Regions from separate parts of the Nocardioides segetis genome, predicted to be linked through region 2. Evidence: riboswitches for the same ligand, from Rfam matches in the RefSeq annotation. Region 2 holds a riboswitch; the other holds the start of a gene.
What was found. Region 2 has a riboswitch for cobalamin ahead of cobN (cobaltochelatase subunit CobN). Riboswitches for the same ligand answer to the same signal wherever they lie in the genome.

Region 1: it holds a riboswitch for cobalamin, as region 2 does, so the genes downstream of both, ACPZVR_RS21655 (ABC transporter substrate-binding protein) here and cobN (cobaltochelatase subunit CobN) in region 2, are expected to answer to the same signal.

The regions. Positions count from the first base shown of each region.
Region 1 covers NZ_JBNINR010000017.1:34,835-44,595, reverse strand. The annotation lists gene ACPZVR_RS21685 (cytochrome P450) at 1-1,385, shown strand, start outside; gene ACPZVR_RS21680 (MarR family winged helix-turn-helix transcriptional regulator) at 1,519-1,968, shown strand; gene ACPZVR_RS21675 (hypothetical protein) at 1,965-2,594, shown strand; gene ACPZVR_RS21670 ((2Fe-2S) ferredoxin domain-containing protein) at 2,702-3,334, opposite strand; gene ACPZVR_RS21665 (ABC transporter ATP-binding protein) at 3,331-4,107, opposite strand; gene ACPZVR_RS21660 (iron chelate uptake ABC transporter family permease subunit) at 4,104-5,201, opposite strand; gene ACPZVR_RS21655 (ABC transporter substrate-binding protein) at 5,201-6,196, opposite strand; cobalamin riboswitch at 6,256-6,463, opposite strand; gene ACPZVR_RS21650 (TetR/AcrR family transcriptional regulator) at 6,483-7,196, opposite strand; gene ACPZVR_RS21645 (amidohydrolase) at 7,331-9,004, shown strand; gene ACPZVR_RS21640 (PDR/VanB family oxidoreductase) at 9,001-9,761, shown strand, end outside.
Region 2 covers NZ_JBNINR010000007.1:168,840-178,600, reverse strand. The annotation lists gene ACPZVR_RS15250 (hypothetical protein) at 1-273, opposite strand, end outside; gene ACPZVR_RS15245 (hypothetical protein) at 399-812, shown strand; gene ACPZVR_RS15240 (serine/threonine-protein kinase) at 819-1,697, shown strand; gene ACPZVR_RS15235 (response regulator transcription factor) at 1,722-2,396, opposite strand; gene ACPZVR_RS15230 (sensor histidine kinase) at 2,381-3,841, opposite strand; gene ACPZVR_RS15225 (hypothetical protein) at 3,831-4,259, opposite strand; gene ACPZVR_RS15220 (AMP-binding protein) at 4,444-5,997, shown strand; gene ACPZVR_RS15215 (hypothetical protein) at 5,964-6,518, opposite strand; cobalamin riboswitch at 6,535-6,654, shown strand; gene cobN (cobaltochelatase subunit CobN) at 6,691-9,761, shown strand, end outside.

The DNA.
Region 1 (9,761 bases), on a different contig from region 2:
CCGCCGTCGGTGGCGCTCTCGCGCCGGCCGTGCCGGACCCCTCGCCGGCGGGCCCGCTGCCCGACGGGACGACCGGTGCGGCCGCGCCTCCGGTCGGCCACCCCAACCGGCTGCGGCAGAGCCTGCGGATCACCGCCGACCTGGGCGGTGAGCTCTTCGCGGGGACCGCGCGGGGCGAGGCGTTCTCCTTCGTCAGCCTGCTCGACCGGCAGCCGGTCGTGGTGACCCGCCATCCCGAGCACGTGCGCTCGCTGTTCGCGGCCGACCCGGACGTCGTGCCGTCGCTGGCGGGGGAGTCGCCGGTCCGCCCGATCGTCGGGCTGTCGGTGCTCACGGCGGTCGGCCAGCAGCACCGGCGGCGCCGCAAGCTGATGATGCCGTCGTTCCACGGCGAGGCGATCGCCCGCTACCGCGACGAGATCGTGGCCGCGACCGAACGCCACCTCGACGGCTGGGCACCCGGCGCCGCGTTCCCGCTGGCGGCGACCGCCCAGGCGATCACGCTCGACGTGATCATGAGCGGTGTGTTCGGCATCGACCACCGGGCGGCGCCGGCCGAGGCCCGGTTGCGCCAGGTCGTCCGGCAGACCCTCCGACTCTCCGTGGGTCCGCTCGCCCAGTTCGCGGAGCTGCTCAACCTCGACCGGGAGGAGTCGGTCGGACCGCAGAAGTGGGTGGTGCGCCGCCTCGACCGGGCCATGTACGACGTCATCGCGGCGCGGCGTGCGGAGCACGAGCCGGGTGCCCGGCACGACATCCTGGGCCTGCTGCTCGACGTGCGCGACGAGGACGGCGCGCCGCTGACCGACCGGGAGCTGCGCAACGAGCTGCTCACCCTGGTCCTCGCCGGTCACGAGACGACGGCGAACTCCATCGCCTGGACCTTCGAGCGGCTGCTGCGCGCGCCTGCCGCGTACGACCGGCTGCGCGACGTGGTGCGCTCGGGGGAGGACCCCGAGGGCTACCTCGAGGCCGTCATCACCGAGTCGATGCGGGTGCGGCCGGTGGTGCCGCTCATCGGGCGCCGGGTGCGGGTGCCGTGGCGGCTCGGCGACGTCGTCGTCCCGCCCGACAGCCGACTGCTGGTCGGCATCCTGCTGCTCCACCACCGCGCCGATCTCTACCCCGACCCGTTCCGGTTCGCGCCCGAGCGCTTCCTGGGCCGACGGCCGGGTGCCCACGAGTGGCTGCCGTTCGGTGGGGGCACCCGACGCTGCCTGGGCGCCGCGTTGGCGATGGAGGAGCTGCGCATCGTGGTCGCCGAGATCGCCCGGCGGGCGGACCTGGTCGCCGACGCCGCGGCACCGGAGCGGCCGATCCACCGCAACGTGACGATGATCCCCGGCCGTGGCGGCCGGGTCCGGGTGGCCGCGCTCCGGCCGTGACCGGCGAGCTCTCCTGGTCGGGGTACAACGCCTCCGATCGTGTGAGGTGGGTCGACGCGATCGGAGACGTTGGAGGACGAGCACCGCTCCACGTCATTTGTGAAGTGATGTAATCATGTAGTAACTTCACGATATGGAGAAGGCCACGCCGCGCGGCGCGATCGACCGCCTGATGCAGCTGTCGCTGCTGATCTCGAGCGACCTGGGTCGCTACGAGAAGGAGTCCGGCCTGACCGCGCCGCGGATCCACCTGCTGTGGCAGCTCGGCCTCGGCGGGCCGACCACCCAGCAACAGCTCGCCGCGGCGATGGACGTGACCCCGCGCAACGTCACCGGTCTCGTGGACGGGTTGGTCGCCTCCGGCCACGTCACCCGCGAGCCGCACCCCAGCGACCGCCGGGCGACCCTGGTGACGCCCACCGCCGCGGGGCTCGCCGTCATCAAGGAGAACCAGGACGGCTACGACGACCTTGCGCGACAGCTCTTCGGCGACCTCTCCGCGAGGAGGCTGGCCGACTTCACCGCCGTCCTCGACGTGACCATCGCCCGCTTCACCGCCCTGATGGAGGAGGTCGAGTCATGAACCGCTGCTGGCGCATCCTCAAGGACGTCGTCCTGGTCGAGCTGGCGATCTGGCGCAACCTGGCGCGCTGGATCGCCCGGCGCCCCGACGCTCCGGCGGGGGCGGTGCAGCTCGGCTACAGCCGGCTGACCGCGCCGGTCATGTGGCTGTGGATCTTCGGCTCCGTCGTCGAAGTGGTCGCCCTGGAGCTGGTGCTGCGCACCGTCGACGCCACCTGGGCGCACGTGGTCCGGGTCCCGCTCTTCGTGGTCGGGCTCTGGGGCGCGCTGTGGATGCTCGGCATGGCCGGCTCGTTCTACGTCCGTCGCCACTTCCTGCTCCCCGACCGGCTCACGATCCGCAACGGCCCGCGGTTCCGGGTCGACGTCCCGCTGGCGGCGATCACGCGCGTCCGCGGCGCCGAGCACGAGTTCGAGGGCGTGATCCGCTCGGTCCACGAGGAGGATGGGCTCCTCCTCGTCGGTCCGGGCAACCGCACCAATGTCGAGCTCACCCTCGCCGAGCCGACCGCGCTCGCCACCCACGACGGTGCGCGGGTGGTCGACCGGGTCGGGTTCTGGGTCGACGAGCCGCGCGAGGTGGTCCGGCTGCTCCAGCGCGCCGAGCAGGGACCCGGCGTGCGCTGAGCGCCTCGGCCGGTCGAGGCTGTAACTACCTGTCCGTGCGACTGCCCTACCGGTCTACCGGTGCGGTAGTGACACGAACAGATAGTTACAGCTGCGCCCCGCCCCGGTCAGCTCCCCGGGCGCGGCAGCCGGGCACTGCTGAGCGGCCGGCCGCCCAGCAGGTGCTCGTCGACGAGGTCCGGTACGACGCCGGGCCGGACGCCGCCGTACCAGATGTCGTCGGGGTGGACCACCAGCACCGGCGCCTGGTTGCAGGGGAACAGGCAGCCGGTCTGGGTGACGAGCACGTCGTCGTCGCCCAGGCCGCGCCGGCGCAGCTCGGCGTCGAGGGCGGTCGCGGTGGCCGCGGAGCCGCGGGCCGAGCACCGGGGCCCGCGACAGACCAGGACCTGCCGGGCATGGCCGGGCACGTCCTCCCAGGCCGGCGATGTCAGCGGCGCCTCCTCGCCGGTCACCGCGCGGCCGGTGAGGACGAGCTCGACGCCGGCGTTGGCCCGCCGCCAGTGCCCGGCGACCCGTCGCAGCCAGGAGCGGGCCGTCGGCGCGCCCAGCCCGAGGCCCACCAGCTCGATCCGGCGCGCCCCCGTCGCCGCCAGCCGGTCGAGCTCGTCGGCCAGGCTCGGCGTACCGGCCTGGAGGAAGGCGAGCGACGAGCCGGTTGCGGCGGCCACCTCGCGCAGCTCCTCGGCGTGGCGCGCCGCGTCGACGCCCAGGGGGACGAGGACGACCGCGCGACTCACCGGGCCGCCCTCGCGTCGTGCCATACGACGTGCAGCCGTCCGGAGCGGTCGTGGCGCCCGACCGTGGCCTCGACGCCGTAGACCCGGTGGACCAGCTCCGTGGTGAGCACCTCGTCCGGGGGGCCGGCGGCGACCACCCGGCCGGCCTGGAGGACGACCAGCCGGTCGCAGAACGCCGCCGCCAGGTCGAGGTCGTGCAGCGCCGCGAGGGCCGTGCGGCCCAGCGCCCGGACCGTCGCCAGCAGGTCGATCTGGTGGGACAGGTCGAGGTGGTTGGTCGGTTCGTCGAGCATGAGGACCGCCGGCTGCTGGGTGAGGGCGCGGGCCAGCTGGACCCGCTGTCGCTCGCCTCCGGACAGGGTCTGCCAATCACGGTCGGCGAGGTGGGTCACCCCGCACTGCCGCATCGCCTCGGCGACCTCGGCCGCGCCCTCGCCGCGCGCCGCCGGCCAGCGCCCGCGGTGCGGGATCCGGCCCAGCTCGACGACCTGCCGCGCGGTCAGCGGCAGCCCGGTCGCGGCGTGCTGCTCGAGGAACGCGATCCGCTGCGCCCGGAGCCGGGCCGGCAGCCGGTGCACGTCGTCGTCCCCCAGGAGGACCGTGCCGGAGGCGGGCCGCCGGAGCCCGGCCATCACGTGCAGCAGCGTGGTCTTGCCCGAGCCGTTGGGGCCGAGCAGCCCGGTGACGGTCCCCGGCGCGCAGGCGACCGACACGTCGTGGAGGATCGTGCGGGTCCGGACGCCCCACGAGAGTCCCTCGGCCGCGAGCCTCATCGCGCCCTCGACTCGCGCCGCAGCAGGTAGGCGAACAGCGGGGCACCGAGGACGGCGGTCACCACGCCGATGGGGATCTCCTGCCCCTCGACCAGCGACCGCGCCGCGGTGTCGGCCCAGATCATCAGCACGGCGCCGGCCAGTGCGCTCAGGGGCAGCAGCCGGCGGTGCAGCGGCCCCCCGACCAGCCGGACGACGTGGGGCACCACCAGCCCGACGAACCCGATCGCGCCGGTGTAGGCGACCAGGCACGCGGTCAGCAGCGCCGTACCGACGAGCAGGACCCAGCGGGTACGCCGGATCGAGACGCCCAGCGAGGCCGCCGAGGCGTCGCCGAAGGCGAAGGCGTCCAGGTCCGCCGCGCACGCGACGATCCCGACCAGGGCGACGAGCGCGACGACGAGCAGCACCGTCGCGCTGTGCCAGCGCACGCCGGCGAGCGAGCCCATCGTCCAGGCGAGCACCCGGCGCGCCGCGTCGTGGTCGCCGCTCATCATCACCGCGAACGACGTGTACGCCGCGCAGATCTGCCCGATCGCCACGCCGGCCAGCACGGTGCGGGCCGGCGGCAGGTCCCCGGTGCGGCCGGTGGCCAGGGTCAGGACGAGCGCCAGCGCGACCAGGGCCCCGACGAAGGCCGCCGTGCCGAGGGCGGCGCCGCCGACCAGCCCGCCGACGCTCACCCCGAGCACGATCACGCTGACCGCGCCGACCGTCGCGCCGCCGGAGATGCCCAGCAGGTAGGGGTCGGCGAGGTCGTTGCGGGTCAGTGACTGCAGCACCGCCCCGGCCAGCGCGAGTCCCGCGCCGGTCGCCGCCGCCCCGAGCACGCGGGGCATCCGCAGCTGCCACACGATCTTGTCGTCGACGACGCTCACGTCGTCGACGGGCAGGCCGAGCCGGCGCAGCACGACGTCCACGACGTCGCCCGTGGGCACGTGCACCGACCCGATCCCGACGGCCACGACCAGGCTGACGGCCAGGGCGGCGACCAGCGCCACCCCGACCAGGAGCCCGGTGCGCGGCCGGCTCCGCGCCGGCCGGGCGGACCGGGGCGACCGGGCGAGCCGGGTCGACCGGCTGGGCTGCAGCATCAGCCCAGCGCGCTCAGCTGCTCGCCGACCGACACCGCGCCGTCGGCGAGCCGGACGCCGGGCGTGGACTCGGAGAACGGCAGCACGACGTACGCCTTCGCCCGGACGGCCCGCAGGTCCGAGAGCGCCGGGTCCTTCTCGAGCATCGCGATCTTGTCGGCCGCGGTGGACCAGCTCGCGTCGGCGACCACGATCACGTCGGGGTCGGCCGCGACGACCTGCTCCCAGCTGACGTCGGCCCAGCTGCCCTCCAGGTCGGCGAACACGTTGGTCGCACCGACCGCGTCGAGGATCAGCTGGGGACCGCCCTGGCCGGCACCGGCGAACGCGGTCTTGTCACCGGAGTCGTACCAGAACACGGTGCGGCCGGCCCCCGGTCGCCGGTCGGCGAGGTCGTCGAGCGCGGCCTGCTGCTCCTCCTGGATCGCCGCCGCCCGCTCGGGTACGCCGAACGCCGCGGCCACGGTCGCGATCTCGTCCCAGACGGAGTCGAAGGCGATCTCCACGCGGTCGTGGCCCTTGCCGCAGCCGAACGGGGAGTTGTACGACGCGATGCCGAGCACGGCCAGCTCCTCGCGCGGGCCGGCGGCGTCCGCGTCGAAGGCGCTGAGATAGGAGGCGTAGACGAAGTCGGGCTCGGCCGCGAGCAGGGTCTCGTTGTCGGGGTACTCCGCGGACAGCACCGGGACCTCGTCGTACGCGTCCTGCCACTTCGCGGGGACGGCGTCGTCGAGGTAGGCCGTGCCGGCCATCCGGTCGGCGAGGCCGAGCGCCAGCATCACCTCGGTCGCGCCCTGGTTCATCGACACCGCGCGCTCCGGCGGGGCCGTGACGGTGGCCTCGAAGCCGCAGCTGGAGACTCGCGCCGGGAAGGCGTCGCCGGCCGCCTTCTTGCGCTCCGGCTCGGGGGCGCCGGCACAGCCGGCGAGGGTCAGCGCGAGGGTCAGGGGGACGGCGAGCAGGGTCGGGCGGACCCGGGTACGACGGGACGTCATGGTCACTCTTCTCAGTCCGAGGCTCGTGCGCGAAGCCTGTTGGGTGGGTGACGCGGACCCGGGAGGGTCCACGGCCAGCAGGTCTTCGGACTCGGGATCGACCGGACGGAGCGCCTTCCCAGTGCCGGTCGGCCGAGTGTCCGCCGTCCGTCACCAGTGACGTGTTGCCCCGCCCGTCACCCTCACCGCTGCGCGTCAGTCCCGGACTCTCACCGGGTTCCCTGACCCACGATGCTCGTGAGTACGACTGGCGAGGCGGACGCTAGCACGCGGGCCTCCCGAAATCTCAGGCGGTGCCGCGTTCGGTCCGGGCGCGGGCGGCCCGCGCGGCGATGGAGTCGAGCAGGAGCTCCAGGGCGGTGTCGAAGACCTGCTCGCTCTCGATCCGGTCGAGATCGCCGCTGATGGAGTGCAGGTTGCCGAACTGGTCGGGCGCCGTGGCGTAGGCGGTCGTCCAGGTGGTCCGCTCGGCCTCCTGGATGCTCTTGTCGAGGATCCGGAAGCCGGCCAGCCCGCCGGACCACAGCAGCGCGAAGTCGGCGATCACGCGGTAGTACAGCGCGAGCTCGCGGTCGGGGATCCCGGCCGCGCGCAGGGCGCCGACGACAGCGTCCGCGGCCTTCATCTCCGAGGACCCGGTGGTGATCCGCGGGCCGCTGAGGACGGCGGCGGCGGGATGGCTGACGTAGGTGGTGCGGACCCGCTGGCACACGTCGACGAGCGTGCCCCGCCAGTCGTCGACGGCGGGCTCGAAGTCCTCGAAGGCCTCGGTGAGCAGTCGGTCGGCGACGGCGAGCACCAGGTCGTCCTTGCTGGCGAAGTGCCGGTACACCGCGGTCTGGTCGGCGCCGAGGGTGCGTCCGAGACGGGGCATCGTGAACGCCGCGAGACCCTGCTCGTCGAGGAGGGCCAGGCTCGCGGTCACGATCCTCTCCGGGGTCAGCGCGCCGCGCGGCAGCCGGCGTCGCCGGGCGGTGCCAGAGGCCTTCGGTGTGCTCACGGGCCGCATCATGCCACCCGTCGCGGACCGTCCCGCGCGCAGGGCGCCTTCAAGTCAGTCTCTTAGTCAAAGGTATTGACTTAGCGTGCCGGGACGCGCTGTACTCCTCTCCACAGCGACCCAGGAGGACCCCGATGCCCCAGCTCCACGCCGACACCGTCTTCGTCGGCGGCCCGGTCTTCACCGCCGATGCGGCGCGCTCCTTCACCGACGGGGTCGCGGTCGCCGGCGGGCGGGTGCTGGCGGTGGGAGACCAGGCCGCGAGGGAGCTCGCCGGCCCGCGGACAGAGGTCGTCGACCTGCGCGGCCGGCTACTGGTGCCGGGCTTCGTGGACGCCCACGCCCATCCGGTGTTCGCCGGCCTGGAGCTGCAGCAGTGCGACCTCGTCGGCGCCGAGGATGCCACGCAATGCCTCGACCGCATCGCCGCGTATGCCGCCGCGCATCCCGAGCAGGAGTGGATCGTCGGTGGCGGTTGGTCGATGGACCACTTCGCCGACGGGACGCCGACCCGCCAGGAGCTGGACCGGGTCTGCGCCGACCGGCCCGCATTCCTCATCAACCGCGACCGGCACGGCGCGTGGGTCAACACGGAGGCACTGCGCCGGGCCGGTGTCACCGCGACCACCCCGGACCCGCCGCGCGGCCGGATCGAGCGCGAACCCGACGGCACCCCCTCCGGCTCACTGCACGAGGCGGCCGCCGACCTGGTCGCGCGGCACACCCCGGCGCCGACGGCCGCCGACCACGACCGGGCCCTGGAGCTGGGGCAGCGCCGGATGCTCGAGCTCGGCATCACCTCCTGGCAGGACGCTCTGGTCGGCGCCTACCTGCACTATCCCGACACGTACGACATCTACCGCCGCGCGGAGGCCGCGGGGACCCTGGTCGCCCGGGTCGTCGGGGCCCAGTGGTGGGACCCGACCCGGGGCGTCGACCAGGTCGAGGAGCTCCTCGAGCGCCGTGCGGGCACCGGCTCGGGTCGGTTCCGCGCCACCAGCGTGAAGTTCATGCAGGACGGCGTGTGCGAGAACTTCACCGCGGCGATGCTGGCGCCCTATCTCGGGCCGCCCGACGGCGCCTCGCCCGGCAGCGGGCTGAGCTACCTGGATCCCCGGGAGCTCGCCGCCGGGGTCGGCGCGGTGGACCACCTCGGCTTCCAGGCGCACTTCCACACCATCGGCGACCGCGCCGTCCGGGAGGCGCTGGACGCGGTGGAGCGGGCTCGGGCGACCCGCCCGACCTCGGTCTCAGGAGGTCACCGGGGCGACAACCGCCACCACCTGGCCCACATCCAGGTGATCCACCCCGACGACATTCCGCGCTTCCGCTCGCTGCGGGCCGCCGCGAACATGCAGCCGCTGTGGGCGCACCTCGACCCGCAGATGTCCGACCTCACCGCGCCCTTCCTCGGCCCCGAGCGGACCGAGCGCCAGTACCCGTTCCAGCAGCTGCGCGCCGCCGGGGCGACACTGGTGGCGGGCAGCGACTGGCCGGTCTCGTCGGCCGACCCGATGCTCGGCATCCACGTCGCCGTCAACAGGATGGCGCCCGGCGGCTCCGACGGCGCGCCACTCACGCCGCACCAGCGGCTCACCCTGGTCGACGCGCTCGCCGCCTACACGGCGGGCTCCAGCTGGATCAACCACCTGGAGGACACGCTCGGCAGCATCGCGCCGGGCCGGGACGCCGACCTGGTGGTCCTCGACCGCGATCCGTTCCAGGGTGGGCACGACGAGATCTCGCTGGCCGGCGTCGACGAGACCTTCGTCGCGGGCCGCCGGGTGCACGCCCGGGAGTACGCATGAGCACGCCCGAGGAGCTGGAGGTCGTCGTCGCCGAACTGAGCTGGGAGGCCGACGGCGTGGTCGCGGTCGCGCTGGCGCCGCTGCCGGACGGGCCGCCGCTGCCCGCCTGGACCCCGGGCGCCCACGTCACGATCCGGCTGCTGCCCGGCCTGGAGCGCCAGTACTCGCTGTGCGGAGACCCGGTCGACGTCCGCTACCGGATCGCGGTCCGGCACTGCCCGCGCGGCCGGGGCGGCTCGGACTACGTGCACCGCTTCCTGCGGCCCGGCCAGCGGGTCCGGATCTCGGCGCCGCGCAACCACTTCCCTTTCCTCCCGGCCGACTCCTATGCCTTCGTCGCCGGCGGGATCGGGATCACCCCGATCCTGCCGATGGTCCGGCGGGCCGAGGCCGACGGCATCCCGTGGACCCTCGCGTACGTCGGCCGGGAGCGCGCCACGATGGCGTTCGTCGACCGGCTCACCCGGCTGGACGCGCCCGAGCCCACCGTCGTGCCGAGCACGGTGCGCAGCACGGTGTGGGCGTCCGGCGCGGACGGGCGCTTCGACCTGTCCGGCCACCTCGACGCCCACCTGCGCCGGCATGGGGAGGCCCGGGTCTACGCGTGCGGACCGACGTCGATGATGGACGCGCTCGAGGAGCTCTGCGCCGAGAGGGCCGAGCTCGCCTTCCACGGCGAGCGGTTCCGGGCCCCGGGCACGGAGGCCCCGCCGGGACAGCCCTTCGACGTCCGGTGCGTGCGCAGCGGCCTGGACCT
Region 2 (9,761 bases):
GCCCGCCTCCCGGCACTTCGCGGCGATCGACTCGCCGTTGAGCGGCGGCTCGCCGGCCGGGAAGTTGTCGGCTCCGTTCAGCACGGTGTCGTATGGCGCGAGGCAGCTGGACGGCTCCTCGGCGGCACCGCGTGCCTGCCGCCCCTCGTCGATCGTCGGGTTGACGACGGTCAGGAGGAAGCCCACAACCGTCACGACGATGGCGGTGCGGAGGACCCACCGGCGTGGGATCCGCCGACGGCGCCGGTGCTCCTCAGACCGCATTGCGTCCATGGCGGGAACTGTAGAACGCACCCCGATGAGAACCCTCTCATCGGGGACTCATGCCTGCCTCACCCCCGATCGGGAGAGTACGGGTGTCGACGGGGAGTCGACACCCACCGATCGAGGAGGAACCGATGAAGAAGCCCCTGATGCTCGCGATCAGCGGCCTGGCCGGCGTGACGGCGACGGGCGTCGCGGTGAGCGTGCTGGCCTGGCCCGCACAGGCCGACGGCGAGACGAAGCTCGCCGTCAAGCGGGAGCAGGACACGCCGGACATCGTGCTCGTCGCCGATGACGACGACCCGGACGACGACCTCCGGGCCCGGGCGGCCGACGACGACACCAACGCCACGAACGAGGACACCCGGACGGCGAACACGGCCAACACGCGCAGCGACCGCAGCCGGACGGGCAACCGCAGCGGACGCGACAACAGCCGCACCGGCCGGGCCAAGGTGGACTGGACCAACGACGGTCCGGGCCCCAAGACCCGCGACTGGTCGCGAAACAGCACCAACGACCGCAGCCGCAACAACACCCGGGGCTGACCTTCGATGAGCACCCCGCTGTCGTCCTGGGACCTCACCGAGGGTGACGCGATCACCCCCGAGCTGACCGCCCTGCGGTTGCTCGGGGGTGGCTCGGCCTACGAGGCCTATCTCGCCTTCGACGACATCACCTACGGACCGGTCGTGGTCAAGGTGGTGCGTCCGGCGGAGGCCGACGACGGTCACACCCTGGACAACCTGGTGCGCGAGGCCACCGCCCTCGACGTCGCCCACCATCCCGTCACGGTCCGCGGCCTGCGGTACGACGTCGACGGACCCCGGCCCCACCTGGTGCTCGAGCACGTCGAGGGTCCCAGCCTGGACCGGCTGATCCGTCGGCACCGGCGACTCTCGCCGCAGCAGTACCTGCCGCTGGCGCTCGACCTCGCCTCGGCCCTGCACTTCTTCCGGCACGCGGACGTGTGCCACCTCGACCTCAAGCCCAGCAACGTCATCATGGGCTCGCCGGCCCGGCTGATCGACTTCTCGGTCGCCCGCCAGGCCGCCAGCGCGGCCGAGATCACCGGCCACATCGGCACCGACGCCTACATGGCCCCGGAGCAGGCCGCGCCCGGAGCGGCGTACGGCGTGCCCGGTCACGCCAGCGACCTGTGGGGTCTCGGGGCGACCCTGTTCCACGCGATCGCCGGCTACCGCCCGTTCCGCGACGGCGACCCGGACGCGGTCGAGGCGGCCGACCGCTTCCCGCAGCTCCTCGCCCCGCCGGCCGAGCTGCCCGACGACGTACCCGCGACGGTGGCGAAGGTCGTCCATGCCCTGCTCGAGCCGGATCCCGCCGCCCGCCCCCTGCCGCGCGAGGTCGCCGAGGCGCTCGAGCCCGAGATCGCCGCGCTGCCGGCCCCGAAGCTCCACTGGAAGGGCTGAGGCGACACCGTCCGACCCGCCGACTCAACGGTCGAATCGGTAGCCCATCCCGCGCACCGTCGTGATCGAGCGGGCGCCGAGCTTGCGGCGCAGGTAGCCCACGTAGACGTCGACGACATTGGAGCCGGGATCGAAGTCGAGGCCCCAGACGTGGTCGAGCAGCTGCTCGCGGGAGAGGACCTGCCCGGCGTTGCGCAAGAAGATCTCGGCCAGCGCGAACTCGCGCGCGGACAGCTCCACCTCGTCGCCGGCCACACTCGCGCGGCGGGTGCGCAGATCCAGCTCGATCCCGCCGGCGATGAGCTGGTCCCCGCTGCCGTTGGCCGCCGCGGAGGCGCTGGCCTGGCGCAGGCGCAGCCGCACCCGGGCGCTGAGCTCGGCGAACCGGAACGGCTTGGGCATGTAGTCGTCCGCCCCGCCCTCCAGCGCGGACACGGTGTCGGTGACCGAGTCCCGGGCGGTGAGGACGATGACGGGCACCCGCGAGCCCTGTGAGCGCAGCTGGTCGAGCAGATCGAAGCCGTCGATGCCGGGCAGGCCGATGTCGAGCACGACCAGGTCGACGTCGCCCGCCAGGGCGTGGTCCAGGCCGGTCGGCCCGTCGGCGGCCACCGTGGTGCGGTGGCCCTCCGCCCGCAGCCCCTTCGACACGAACGAGGCGATGCGTTCCTCGTCCTCGATGATCAGGATGTGGGCCATGGGGCTCCCTTCGGCTCCGTGGCGGCGGGGGTCTCGGTGGACGGGGCGACCGGCAGGACCGCGGGCACGTCGAGCACGAACCGGGCGCCGGGGCCGGCGCGGTGCGGGTCGACGTACGCCGACCCGCCGTGGGCCTGGGCGATGGCACCGACGATGGACAGCCCGAGGCCGAACCCCTCGTCACCGGGCGGCACGGCGGCGCGCCCGAAGCGGCCGAAGATCCGCTCCCGGTCCTCGGGAGCGACACCCGCACCGTCATCGTGGATCCAGCAGCGCAGCAGCGGGCCGACGACGGCGGCGCCGAGGGCGATCCGGCCGCCGGGCGCGGTGTGCTTGACGGCATTGTCGGCCAGCGCCAGCAGCGCCTGGGTGATGCGCTGGCCGTCGAGCACCACCTCCGTCGGCAGGTCGGGGGAGGCCTCGAGCACCCAGTCGCGCCGACCGAGGGCGCTGGCCTTGCTGAGCACCGCGGCGAGGAGCGCGGACGGGTCGGTGGGCCCGAGGGAGAGGAAGTCGGGTCGATCGCTCTTGGCCAGCATGATCAGGTCGCCCACGAGCCGGGCCATCCGGTCCACCTCGTCGAGCAGGAGCGTGCGGGTCTCGGCGACCTCCTCCGGGCTGCCGACGTCGAGCAGCTCGAGATGGCCGCGGAGCACGGTGAGCGGGGTCCGCAGCTCATGGCCGGCGTCGTCGAGGAACTGCCGCTGGCCGGCGAAGGCATGCTCCAGCCGGTCCAGCATCCCGTTGACGGTGCGGGTGAGCGCGGTGATGTCGTCGTTGCCGCGCTCAGGCAGCCGCCGGGACAGGTCGGTCGCGCTCGTCGCCTCGGCGGCCACGCGCAGCGACCGCAGGGGGCGCAGCAGGCGCCCGGAGACCCAGGCCGCGGTGCCGGTCACGAGCACGGCGGACAGGGCGGCCACGAGAGTGTAGGTGCGCATCGTCTGCAGCAGCTCACCGCGGTCCTCGGCGAGGAAGGTGGCCACGAGCAGCGCGCCGCGCTGGCTGCCCTGGACGACCGGCTGGGCGGTGATCCGTACGTCGCCGCGGTCGGTGTCGAGATAGGTCGTCCCGCCCTCGATGACCAGCGGCGCCACGGCGTCGAGGAAGCGCGGGTCGTCGACGAGCGCGTCCTCGGGGAACTGCACGAGGCGGCCGTCGCCGATCCAGCCGACGAGGAGCTCGTCGTCGTCGGGCACATTGCGCGAGAGGAAGCCCTCGAGCAGCTCCCGGACCGTCCCGAAGTCGCCGGTCTCCTGCAGCGCGACGAACTCGTCGAGCTCCTGCTCGACCTCACGCTGCACGGCGTCGGTGATCGCCCGGCTCTCGACCCAGTAGACGATCAGCCCCGCGCCCGCGAGCGCGACGGTCACCAGCAGCGCGACGGCGGCGGTGATGCGGGTCCGGACCGACAGCCCCGCCCGCTCCGAGCGCCGCTCAGTCGTCATCGGGGTCGTCGTCGGAATCGTCGCCGGAATCGTCGTCGCCGTGATCGTCCGCCTGGTCGTCCGAGCGGTCGGGCTCGCCCCGGCCGTCGCGACCACCGCGGTCGTCCCCGCCGCGCCGGTCGTCACCGCGATCACGCCGGTCGTCGTCGCGGTCGTCGCCGTCGTCGTCGCGGTCGTCGTCATCGTCGTCGATCGTCGGCTGCGGCGTGATGACGGTCGCCCGCGGCGGGGGCGGCTCGCTCGACGGCGACGTGGGAGGCGGTGGTCCGGCCGTCTCGCCGACCGGCACGGATCCGAGATCGAGCGGGGCCCGGGGGGTCGGCTCGCCGGCGCCCGCGCGGACGACGGCCACGGCAATGAACGCGGCCACCAACAGCAGCGCCGCGACCGGCAGCAGCACCTTCCCCACCCGGCTCATGACCTCACCATCCTGCCCGATCGTGGGCCGCCGGTGAGAGTCGGATGAGAGTCCTCTCATCGTTTGCTGGGCCGAGCGTGTCGCCTATCGAGCGCGGCGGATGCATCCTTTCGAGGGCACGCGCCCGGCGGCGACGGGGCCTAGGGTGGTAGGCGTCACATTCCTCTGCCCTGGGAGGCCCCGCGTGTTCGTCCCGTTCAGCGTCAACGACTTCCTCGACCGTGCCGTCCAGGTGTACGGCGAGCGCGTGGGGGTCGTCGACGAGCCGATGCAGCCCGCGCCGAGCCAGGGCGAGCTGACCTACGCAGAGGTCGGCGCGCTGGCCCGCCGCCAGGCCGCGAAGCTCGACGAGCTGGGCATCGGCGTGGGCGAGCGGGTCGCCGTCGTCAGCCACAACAGCAGCCGGCTGCTCACCTCGTTCTTCGGGGTCAGCGGCTGGGGCAGGGTGCTCGTGCCCGTGAACTTCCGGCTCAGCCCCGACGAGGTGCAGTACATCGTCGACCACTCCGGCGCCCGGGTCCTCTACGTCGACCCCGAGCTGGAGGAGTCGCTGGCGGGGGTCACCTGCGAGCAGAAGTACCTCCTCGGCGACGACGACGCGCTGTACGCCGCCACGGGCGCCGAGCCCAAGGCGTGGGAGTACGACGAGGGCGCGACCGCCACGATCAACTACACCTCCGGCACCACCGCGCGGCCCAAGGGCGTGCAGATCACCCATCGCAACATCTGGGTGAACGCGCTCACCTTCGGACTGCACGCCGGCATCGGCGACCGCGACGTCTACCTGCACACCCTCCCGCAGTTCCACGCCAACGGCTGGGGGATGCCCTTCGCGATGACCGGCGTCGGTGCGCGCCACATCATCCTGCGCAAGGTCGACGGCGCCGAGATCCTGCGCCGCGTGCGCGACCACGGCGTGACCGTCATGTGCGCCGCGCCCGCGGTCGCGGCCGCCGTGCTCGAGGCCGCCCAGACCTGGGAGGGCGAGATCCCGGGCCGCGACCGGGTCCGGATCATCATGGCCGGAGCCCCGCCGCCGACCAAGACCGTCATCCGGGTCCAGGAGGAGCTGGGCTGGGAGTTCATCCAGATCTACGGCCTCACCGAGACCTCGCCGCTGCTGACCATCAACCGGACCCGCGAGGAGTGGGACGACCTGTCCGCGGAGGAGCGGGCCACCCGGCTCACGCGGGCCGGCGCGCCCGCGATCGGCGTACGCCTGGCGATCGACGAGTCCGAGGAGGGCGCCGGCGAGGTGCTCGCCCGATCGAACGTCATCCTCGAGGGCTACTGGGAGCAGCCCGAGGAGTCGGCCGCCGCGCTGAAGGACGGCTGGTTCCACACCGGCGACGGCGGCTACCTCGGCGACGACGGCTATCTCACCATCGCCGACCGCAAGAAGGACGTCATCATCACCGGCGGGGAGAACGTCACCTCGATCGAGGTCGAGGACACGCTCTTCTCGCACCCCGCGGTCGCCGAGGTCGCGGTGATCGGCGTCCCGAGCGAGAAGTGGGGCGAGACGATCAAGGCGCTCGTCGTGCTCACCGCCGACGCGACCGGCGGACCCGAGATGGAGGCCGAGCTGATCCGCTGGTGCAAGGACCGGCTCGCCGGCTACAAGGCGCCGACGTCGGTCGAGTTCCGCGACGAGCTGGCCCGCACGGCGACCGGGAAGCTGCAGAAGTTCAAGCTGCGGGCGCCCTACTGGGAGGGACTCACCCGCCAGGTGAACTGATCGTCCGGGACGAGCGTGGCGGCCCACCCCGCGGCCTGCCACGCCGTCACGGTCGCGCCGGCCCAGTCGTTCCCCGACGCGACCACGTCGACGATGTCGACCTCGGTCGCGACCGAGTCCGGCCGCGCGACCGGTGCGCCGAGCGGCCGACCGCTGATGGGGTCGCCGACATCGCCGGCGCCGTCGACGCACGTCACGCGGCGCAGTCCGATGCCCAGGCGCTGCTGGTGCTGGGCCAGGCTCAGCGCGGCGATGCCCGCGGCGCCGTACCCGACGACGGAGAGCCGGTCCGGCGGGTGCACCGCCGACTGCCGCGCGTAGCGGACCGAACGGAGCAGGTCGCGCCCGTCCTCCCACGTCGGTACGACGACGCGGACTCCGCCGCGGGTCGCGATCCGGCTCGCGAGTGCTCCGACGGCGTCGGCGTCCGAGCCGATCGCGGGGTGCCAGAGCAGGAGGGTGTCCAGGTTGGGGTGGCCGTGCACCGCGACGTTGAGGCCGGGCGCCTGCTGATCCTGCATGTCCCCACCGTAGGCTGAGCCTCCACAGGTCCGCGGTGCAGGAACCCGGTGTGAGACCGGGGCGGTTCCGCCACTGTGATCCGGGTCGCGACGTCGGCCCGGAGAGCCAGACACTGGCCGCGGACGACACCTACCGATGAGGGGCGAGAACCCCGAGGAGGCTTTGAGCGTCATGGCGCGCATCGCACTGCTGTCCACGTCCGACACCGACCTGCTCTCCGCGCGCGCGAGCGGCGCCGACTACCGCTGGGCCAACCCGAACCGGTCGACGCTCGACGGGCTCGTCGCGCTGGCCGGTGAGAGCGACCTGGTCGTGATCCGGCTCCTCGGCTCCCCCCAGCAGTACGACGCCGAGCTGGCCGCGCTGCGGGCCACCGGCCGTCCGCTCGTGGTGCTCGGCGGTGAGCAGACGCCGAGCGCCGAGCTGATGGAGTCCTCGACGGTCCCCGTCGGCGTCGCGGCCGAGGCGCACCGCTACCTGGCCGAGGGCGGCCCACGGAACCTGGCCCAGCTCCACGCCTTCCTCTCCGACACGGTGCTGTTGACCGGTGAGGGCTTCGAGGCGCCCGAGGTCATTCCGTCCTGGGGCCTGGTCGAGCGGCCCGGCGCGCCCACCGGCGACACCAAGGCCCGGGTCGGCGTGCTCTTCTACCGCGCCCACCAGGCGAGCGGGAACACCGCCTTCGTGCACGCGCTGTGCGACGCGATCGACGCGACGGGGGAGGCGGTCGGCGTCCCGATCTTCGCGGGCTCCCTGCGGGCCGCGCCGGACGAGCTGTTCACCGCGCTCGGCGACCTCGACGCGCTCGTCGTCACGGTCCTGGCAGCGGGCGGCAGCGTCCCGGCCGGCGCGAGCGCCGGCGGCGACGACGAGACCTGGGACGTCGAGCGGATCGCCGCCCTCGACATCCCGGTCCTGCAGGGCCTGTGCCTGACCAGCAGCCGCGAGGAGTGGGAGGCGTCCGACGACGGCGTGACCCCCCTCGACTACGCCAACCAGGTCGCGATCCCCGAGTTCGACGGCCGGATCAGCACCGCGCCGTTCTCGTTCAAGGAGATCGACCCCAGCGACCCGGCCGGGCTGCCGGCGTACGTCGCCGACCCGGAGCGCGCCGCCCGGGTGGCCGGGCTCGCGGTCAACTACGCCCGGCTGCGCCGGGTGCCGAACGCCGAGAAGCGGGTCGCGCTGATGCTCAGCGCCTACCCGACCAAGCACTCCCGCATCGGCAACGCGGTCGGCCTCGACACGCCGGTCTCGGCGGTGCGCCTGCTGCGCCGGCTGCGCGACGCCGGGTACGACGTCGGCGACGGCTTCGGCGTGCTGGACCTCGACGACGACACGGTCGCGGGGGACACGCTGATCCACGCCCTGATCGCGGCCGGCGGCCAGGACGAGGAGTGGCTGACGTCGGCGCAGCTCTCCGACGCGCATGTGCGGATCAGCAAGGCCGAGTACGACGCCTGGACGGCCGACCTGCCCGCGGACCTGCGTGCCGACATGGTCGAGGCCTGGGGCGAGTCGCCCGGCACGCTGTTCGTCAACGACAGCAACGAGATCGTCCTCGCCACGCTGCGGGCCGGCAATGTCGTGCTGATGATCCAGCCGCCGCGGGGCTTCGGCGAGAACCCGGTCGCGATCTACCACGACCCCGACCTCGCGCCGTCGCACCACTACCTGGCGGCGTACCGCTGGGTGCAGTACGGCTTCGGGGCACACGCCGTCGTCCACCTCGGCAAGCACGGCTCGATGGAGTGGCTGCCGGGCAAGAACGCGGCGCTGTCCGCGTCCTGCGCCACCGACGCGGCGATCGGCAGCCTGCCGCTGATCTACCCGTTCCTGGTCAACGACCCGGGGGAGGGCGCCCAGGCCAAGCGCCGGGCGCACGCCACGATCATCGACCACCTCATTCCCCCGATGGCGCGCGCCGAGGCGTACGGCGACATCGCGCGGCTCGAGGGCCTGCTCGAGGAGTACGACAAGATCTCCGCGATGGACCCGGCCAAGCTGGCCGCGATCCGCGGCGAGATCTGGCAGCTCATGCACGCCGCCGAGCTGCACCGGGACCTCGGTCTCGAGGAGAGGCCCGAGGACGACGACTTCGACGACTTCCTGCTCCACGTCGACGGCTGGCTGTGCGAGATCAAGGACGTGCAGATCCGCGACGGGCTGCACGTCCTGGGCCAGGCGCCCGAGGGCGAGGCGCGGGTCAACCTGGTGCTCGCGATCCTGCGGGCGGCGCAGGTGTGGGGCGGGCAGGCGCAGGCGGTGCCCGGGCTCCGGGCCGCGCTGGGCCTGGCCCCGGACGCGCCGATCGTCGAGGTCGACCGGGTCGAGGCCGAGGCGCGCGCGCTGGTCGAGGCCATGGACAAGTCCGGGTGGGACGTGGCGCGGGTCGACGAGCTGCACCCGTCGGCCGACGTACGCCGGGTGCTGGCCTTTGCGGCGACCGAGGTGGTCCCGCGGCTGGCGCGCACGACCGACGAGCTCGACCACACGCTGCACGCGCTCGCCGGCGGGTTCGTGCCGGCCGGGCCCTCGGGCTCGCCGCTGCGCGGCCTGGTCAACGTGCTGCCGACCGGACGCAACTTCTACACGGTCGACCCGCGCGCCGTGCCGTCGCGCCTGGCCTGGCAGACCGGCCAGGCGATGGCCGAGTCGCTGGTGCAGCGCTACCTCGACGAGGAGGGCGCCTACCCCGAGTCGGTCGGCCTCTCGGTCTGGGGCACGTCGGCGATGCGGACCTCCGGTGACGACGTGGCCGAGGTGCTCGCGCTGCTCGGCGTCCGGCCCGAGTGGGACGAGGCGTCCAAGCGGGTGCACACCCTGACCGTGGTGCCGCTCGAGGAGCTCGGCCGTCCGCGCATCGACGTGACCGTGCGGATCTCCGGCTTCTTCCGCGACGCCTTCCCGCACGTGCTCGCCATGCTCGACGACGCGGTGCGGATGGTCGCCGAGCTCGACGAGCCGCTCGACCGCAACTTCGTGCGCGCCCACGCCCGGGCAGACATCGCCGAGCACGGCGACGAGCGCCGCGCCACCACCCGGATCTTCGGCTCCAAGCCGGGCTCGTACGGCGCCGGCATCCTGCAGGCCGTCGAGTCGGGCTCGTGGCGCGACGACGCCGACCTCGCCGAGGTCTACACCGCCTGGGGCGGCTTCGCCTACGGCCGCGACCTCGACGGCGTCCCGGCCGCCGACGACATGCGCGCCAACTACCGGCGGATCAAGGTCGCGGCCAAGAA